3 regions of the Arthrobacter sp. SDR-2R genome follow, and region 1 is predicted to be linked to each of the others. Evidence: riboswitches for the same ligand, from Rfam matches in the RefSeq annotation. Region 1 holds a riboswitch; each other region holds the start of a gene.
What was found. Region 1 has a riboswitch for cyclic di-AMP ahead of AC3ANU_RS18575 (M23 family metallopeptidase). Riboswitches for the same ligand answer to the same signal wherever they lie in the genome.

Region 1 (2,253 bases):
TGGGAAGCTTGTGACTTAACCCCAAGGCCTTCTGAACATGAAGGCCAAAATTGGTTCCCCCGCCCCTGCCAGACGATGAAATGCGAACGGACCTTGAGCGGTGGCAGAGTTAGGCAATCCACTCAAGAGCGTCAACTTCGGAAAAGTTGACGCGAGTTAGACGGTACAGCAGTTTTGCTTCAATGTCACATTCAGGTCACGGCGCGTCGCGGACATGTGAGAGCGGGCAACCATTTGGTTACAGCCAGCCCATGGGATCGACAACTTCGCCATTGACCTGCACCTCGAAGTGGAGGTGGCAGCCGGTGGATGCGCCCGTGGTACCGCTCAGTGCCACCACGTCCCCGCGGGAGACGGTCTGGCCCACCTTGACGTTGAAGGACGAGAGATGGTTGTAGGTGGTCTCCAGCCCGTTGCCGTGGTCAATGACCACGCGGTTTCCGCCACCGAACTGGTGCCAGCCGGCAAAGGTCACGGTACCTGTCGCGGCGGCCAGGACCGAGGTCCCGCACTGCGCCACGAAGTCCTGGCCCCGGTGGAAGTCTCCGGAGCCTCCGGTGATGGGACTGACCCGGTAGCCGAAGGGGGAAGCGGTGGTGAGGGAGGCGAGGGGTGCAGCCAGGGTGCCGGCCGAAGCGGCACGCGTGACGGAGCCGGCGGACTGGGCGCTCAGGAGTTGCTTCAGCTTCCCGTCCGGGTCGGCCTGGGTCACCACGGCCGACCGGCTGAAGTCGATCTGTGCTCCGACATCGGCCGAGATCTGGGGCTGGGGGCTGACGGCGGACGCGGCCAAGGGGGCACTGCCGGCGGCATCCGTGGCCATGACGGGACTCGTGGCGGGCACCGTGACCGTCAGCACCAGGCCTGTGGCGGCAAGGGCAATGCCGGCTTTTTGGCCAATACCGCTGGCCGCGGCAAACTCCGTCATCTGCCGGAAGGGACCCCGGCGGCGGCGCGCGTCACGATGCAGGTCGCGGGGGCGCTCCGCTGCGACAACTTCGGCAACCCGGGGTGCCGAAGGGGGGCCGGCCGCGCGGCGGCGGCCCCGGGAGGTCTGCATGGTCAAGAAGGGTTCCTCTCTGGAAGAAGCCTGCGGAGTTAGCTGTCGGATTCGGGTCAGAGAGATCAAAGACCCGGTCCGCCTTAGGCAAGCTTCTGCACAGGGGGTATTCCCGGAAGAATCCTTCACTGGAGAGGCTTGCTGCTGACGGACTTCACCCCAAGGCAGTCCCCCGCTGCCGCTTGTGGTTCCCCCGCCTCTGCCAGTAACGACTCGTGCACCTGACCCGCTGGCAGAGCTCGGCTCCGGATCAGGTAACGCTTATGTATCAACGCTTGGTTCCACTATAGAGGCTTAAGACCCTAGGTAACAATTCCGTTACCTTTGCGTGGTCGCCCCTCTGTGGGGTATGGGGGCCCCGATCAGGGCTGGCTGATGGCCACGAAGACGTGGGCGGCAACCTCGGGCGGCAGCTCCAATGCGCCTTCGATTCCGGGGACCCGCACGGAGATGTATTCGCCCACGCGTTCCAGCGCCACGGCGGCACCCGGCCGGATACCGCCCTCGTCCAGCTGCGCCAGCAGCTCCGGTTCCACCTGGATCGGCTCCGCCAGGCGGCTGATGGTCACTCCGGAGGCGGGCCCGTAATTCTTCATCGCTTCCACCAGGCTGATGGCGCCGTCGGCAAAGCCGGGCCCCGCCTGGCCGCCCAGCGCCGCAAGGCCAGGGATGGGGTTGCCGTACGGCGACTCGGTGGGGTGGTCCAGCATCTCGTAGATGCGGCGCTCAACGCGCTCGCTCATGACATGTTCCCAGCGGCAGGCTTCGTCGTGGACGTAGGCCCAGTCCAGGCCAATGACGTCTGCCAGCAGGCGTTCGGCCAGCCGGTGCTTCCGCATGACCTCCGTGGCGCGCTTGCGGCCCGTGTCCGTGAGTTCCAGGTGCCGGTCGCCGGACACGACCACCAGCCCGTCCCGCTCCATGCGGCCGATGGTCTGGGAAACGGTGGGACCGGAGTGGCGCAGACGCTCGGCGATACGGGCCCGAAGGGCAACGATGTTTTCTTCCTCAAGCTCCAGAATGGTCCTGAGGTACATCTCCGTAGTGTCGATCAGATCCGTCATCCAGCTCAGCTCCTCGAGCGCAGTACCTTGCGTTGTCCCACCGTATCGCCTCTTCGCGCAAAGTAGTCCGGGGGAAAGCTTAGCCTATTTTGACTTTGTCCGAATAGCCGCGCCCCGAGGGGCTGCGCG
Region 2 (2,253 bases), 150 kb from region 1:
GGGACGGGCCCTGGCCGGAGCGGGACAGGCAGCACCAGGCAGCCAGCAACCCAGGGAAACACGGCCCGCCAGCAGGGCGCGCCCGGGGGAACACTTCCCGGCGGAACCGCTGCTGCCGGTGGTCGCGGAGGCGGGGCCGTGGGAGGCCTCTTGGGCGCCCCCACGCCGTCCGCGGAACTCGTGGCAGCACTCAGGAATGGCGCCTCGGGCTACACCTGGGCAGCGGCAGTGGTGGGGTCGAACAACGCTGCCGGTTACCAGTTGGCAACGGAACTGCCGGTCATGGCGGTGGGTGGGTTCAACGGCACAGATCCCGCCCCTACCTTGGCGGAGTTCCAGGATCTGGTGTCCCAGGGAAAGATCCACTACTTCATCACAGGCGGAACCATCCGGGCCAGTACCGGTTCGGACGCTGCCGCCCAGATCGCCCAGTGGGTGGCGAACAACTTCACGGCGCAGAGCATTGGCGGCACCACCGTCTACCTGTTGGCTGGGTAACGGGAACTGTAACGGTCGGCGCGCTGCGCTCATGAAATGGGGCGGCCATACCCCAATGGGACCGAGGTTACGAACGGGGAATCCGGCAAATCAACGCGCTGAGGATCGTGACTTCCGTTACCTAAATGTGACTTTCGCGTGCACTTCCTGTAGCGTCGATTGGGTGCGGCCCCCGTTCGGGCCGCATATCCCGGGTCGACGCCAAGCTCTGCCGCTTCCCCGGATTCCGATTGAGCTACGGCAGAGGCGGGGGACCCACCGTCCCGGGCACTGAATGCCCTTGGGGTTAAGCCAGTACGTGATCTTTCCGTATGGCCGGATGCCCTCATCCGAACCCGACAGCTAACTCCGCAGGTGTGAGAGGCGATCAATCATGTCCAAGAACACGGCAGAAGCACGCCTGCTGCAGGCCAAGGCTAAACACAGGGCCAAGCAGCAGGCCAAAAAGACCACCCTGGGCCAGCGCGCCGCCGTCCTGGCAGTATCCTGCGCGGTGCTGGTGGGGGTAGGCGCGGCAGGACAGGCCACCAGCAGCATGACTCCGGTGTCATCCACCGCATCCAACCCTCCCACGTCGGCGTCCGACGCTCAAATGAGCATCGAGAAGAGCGAGATCCGCTCCAACCCGGCAGCAAACCCCGCTCCCGCTGCCATCAGCGTGGCGCCGCAGGCAGCGGAACCGGCCCCTGCAGCGGCACCGGCAGCCCCCGCACCCGCCGCGCCAGCCCCGGCCCCGGCGCCTGCCCCCGCACCTGAGCCGGCTCCCGCCGTCGCGGTTAACGATCCCGCAGGCGCCCAGGCGTACGCCGCCAGCCAGCTGGGCGCGTTCGGCTGGGGACCGGACCAGATGCAGTGCCTGCAGACGCTGTGGACCAAGGAGTCCGACTGGACCACCACGGCCACCAATTCCAGCAGCGGGGCTTACGGCATCGTCCAGTCCCTGCCCGCTGAGAAGATGGCCAGCGCCGGTGCGGACTACCTCACCAACTACCGCACGCAGATCAACTGGGGCCTGGACTACATCAAGAAGAGCTACCAGTCGCCCTGTGGTGCCCTGAACTTCCACCTGTCCCACAACTGGTACTAGGCACTCCTCCCCCCGGCGGCAGCGATGCCGGGGAACTGCACCAAAGCGGCGGGCCGCATCATCACGATGCGGCCCGCCGCTTTGGTTAACCAGCGCTATCCGGTGCCCTCACCAGCTTCCTGTCCGTCGTTCCGCCACGGGATGTATTGGACAGCCCACTTGTTCCCGTCCGGATCGGCAAAGTAGACGAAGTGGCCCCAGTCCTGCACGTCCACGTCGCTGACATCCACGCCGTTGTTTTTCAGCTGGTCATGGGCGGCATTGATGTCGTTGACCACCAGCTGCAGGTTGGAGCCCGTGCCGGGCGGGGCGTCGACGAGTCCTTCGCCGATGCAGATGGAGCAGGCCGAGCCCGGCGGCGTCAACTGCACAAAGCGGATGGAGTCCGACGGCCGCTCGTCGTAGTCGGCGTTAAAGCCCACTTTGTTGACGTAGAAGTCCTTGGCACGGTCAACGTCGGATACGGGGACAAAGACAAGCTCGAGTTTCCAGTCCATCCGCACAGGCTAGCGGCGGGACACCCGTTGGGAAAGAGCCCGTTCAAACAGGGCAGCAGCGCTACCCGGCGATGCCGTAGAGGCGGTCGCCGGCGTCGCCCAGCCCGGGGACAATGTAGGACTTCTCGTTGAGCTTCTCGTCGATGGAGGCCAGGACGATGTGCACGTTGG
Region 3 (2,253 bases), 1.5 Mb from region 1:
AGAGGCGCTGTCCGCCGCCACTGACGGAAACCTGGCTCCCCTGCAGCAGTTGCTCGAGGCCGTCGGCAGCCCCTTCGCCGAGCGGCCGGGCCTGGAACGCTACGCCGAAGGTGCCCCTGAGGATTTCGGCACCTACATGACCTTCTGCGGGACGTGACTGTTCAGCGGTACGGTGCGGAAATGACAGGAGGGCGGCAGCCGGGAATACCCGGCTGCCGCCCTCCTGTCTAAGAACAGCTTTGCTGTTTAGTACCAGCCTGCTGCTGCCAAAGCGTTGCGAAGGCTAGGCTACGCGGACTGCGGAGTAGCCGCCGAGCCAGCTGATGGAGTGGACCTCGGTGCTGTAGCCGTTGACGCCGCCGCTCACAACCTGGCCGTTGCCGGCGTACACGCCCACGTGGCCGGAGGTGATGATCAGGTCGCCGGGGGCGGGAGCGCCGACAACGGTTCCGTACTGGAAGAACTGCGTGGGGGCCAGGTCGCCGACGGACTTGCCGACGGAGCGCAGGGCCTTCTCAACCATTGCGGTGCAGTCCTGGTTCACGCCGACCTGGCTGTAAGCGGATGCCAGGATGGCAGCGCCGGTCCCGGTGCCGGTGGACGCCGCCGGGGCGGCTGAGGCGTAGGACATGTTCATGCCGGTGTTTGCCGGTGCGGTTGCGGCTGCCGTCTGGACGGGAGCTGCTGCCGGCGCCGGGGCTGCGGTGTGGCCAGCGCCGGGGATCTGGATCTGGTCACCGGGGTAGATGATGGAGGACAGTCCCAGTCCGTTGGCGGCCAGGACGTCGTTGAGGCTGACGCCATGGGCGGCCGCGATGGCCCCGATGGTGTCGCCGGACACCACCGTGTGGACGGTTCCTGCTGCTGCGGCGGGTGCTGCTGCCGGGGCAGGTGCGGAGTATGCCTGGACGCTGGTGTTCTCAGTGGTGTCCGGGCCGGTGACACCTGCATGGGCCGGGGCTCCGACGCCAAAGGCAATACCGGACGCTGCAGCAACGGCAAGCGCCGGACGGCCCAGCGAACGGGCCTGGGACTTGGCGGTTACGGCGAGGCCCTCGAGCACAATGGAGCGGGCCGGAGTCGCGCGGTGACGGGCAGTGGTGGAAATTTTTGACACAGTTGATCGCCTCTCCCATGCCTGCGGGGTGAGCTGTCGGGTTCGGGCTGGAGATACCCGGCCGGTAGCTGGCTCCGCGGGCGGAGGCGCTAACGACTTAACCCCAAGGCCACATGTGGCCGTAGAAACTTGGTTCCCCCGTCCCTGCCAAACGGAAAGCGGTTGAATCCCATGATCAGCGGCAGGGCTCGGCATGCTGACGGGAATGTCCCGTCTGAGAGGGACACCAAACGACCATAACCCGCGCTGCCCCCGATTGTCACATTTGGATAACATACGAGGCTCCCCTCTCAATTGCGCAAACGTCTTGATGTACTTCGCATTTCGGGCGGTGACCTCGACCGATGCAGGCAGGGTCTTTATCGCTGCAAACGGTAACAATGTGGCCACGGACGCGCCCTCGGGGGCCGCGCCGGACGGTAAGCTTCGGGACTATGCCCCTGTTCGTGACCAGCCGAGGGACCCGCTCCTCGGTGGCGTGCTGGCCATCGCCCTGGCCGCCGCCACCGTGCTGCCGGCCGCAGCGGAGGAGCCGCCGCCCGGCGGATATCCCTCCTGGTCGGATGTGCAGCAGGCGCAGTCGTCCGAAGCGGCAAAAGCTGCAGAAATTGCCACCATCGACGGGCTCTTGACCGGCCTGCAGGCGCAGTCGGAGGCAGCCGGGGACGCAGCCGTACGGTCGGCCGCCGAATACGCTGCCGCGGATGCAGAGCTCCAGTCCGCCACATCACGCCTGGAAACCCTGTCCGCACGGGCCGCCCGCGCAAACGACGAAGTGGCCCGGTACCGGAAGGACCTCGGCGCCCTGGCCGTGCAGTCGTACAAGACAGGCGGGACCAACGCCGGGTTCTTCGTGGCGCTGGACGCCCTGGGGACCAACAGCGTCCAGGGCCTCAACCTCGTCAAGCTCGTGGGGGACAAGACGGCCGCGTTGGTGGTCAAGGCGGCGGCGGCCGGAAAGGTATCCGCTGCCCTGGTGGAACAGGAAAAGGTTGCCAGGAGCGAACGGGAGCGCCTGTCCGGGGAGGCAAGGGCAAAAGCCGGGGCAGCCAGTTCCGCCAGGGACGCACTGGCACGGCAGGTGGCCGAGGAGCAGCGGCACGGCGGCGAGCTAACGGCCCAGCTTGCCGCCCTGA

Region 2: linked by a shared signal. The riboswitch ahead of AC3ANU_RS19210 (aggregation-promoting factor C-terminal-like domain-containing protein) and the one ahead of AC3ANU_RS18575 (M23 family metallopeptidase) in region 1 are both predicted to bind cyclic di-AMP.
Region 3: linked by a shared signal. The riboswitch ahead of AC3ANU_RS11570 (C40 family peptidase) and the one ahead of AC3ANU_RS18575 (M23 family metallopeptidase) in region 1 are both predicted to bind cyclic di-AMP.

The regions. Positions count from the first base shown of each region.
Region 1 covers NZ_CM173231.1:4,023,698-4,025,950, forward strand. Annotated here, with positions in the region: cyclic di-AMP (ydaO/yuaA leader) riboswitch at 1-110, opposite strand, end outside; gene AC3ANU_RS18575 (M23 family metallopeptidase) at 239-1,060, opposite strand; cyclic di-AMP (ydaO/yuaA leader) riboswitch at 1,073-1,284, opposite strand; gene AC3ANU_RS18580 (iron-dependent transcriptional repressor DtxR) at 1,423-2,124, opposite strand.
Region 2 covers NZ_CM173231.1:4,176,447-4,178,699, forward strand. Annotated here, with positions in the region: gene AC3ANU_RS19205 (ArnT family glycosyltransferase) at 1-498, shown strand, start outside; cyclic di-AMP (ydaO/yuaA leader) riboswitch at 706-866, shown strand; gene AC3ANU_RS19210 (aggregation-promoting factor C-terminal-like domain-containing protein) at 872-1,585, shown strand; gene AC3ANU_RS19215 (glyoxalase superfamily protein) at 1,681-2,082, opposite strand; gene upp (uracil phosphoribosyltransferase) at 2,144-2,253, opposite strand, start outside.
Region 3 covers NZ_CM173231.1:2,478,879-2,481,131, forward strand. Annotated here, with positions in the region: gene AC3ANU_RS11565 (protein adenylyltransferase SelO) at 1-157, shown strand, start outside; gene AC3ANU_RS11570 (C40 family peptidase) at 284-1,117, opposite strand; cyclic di-AMP (ydaO/yuaA leader) riboswitch at 1,121-1,291, opposite strand; gene AC3ANU_RS11575 (aggregation-promoting factor C-terminal-like domain-containing protein) at 1,449-2,253, shown strand, end outside.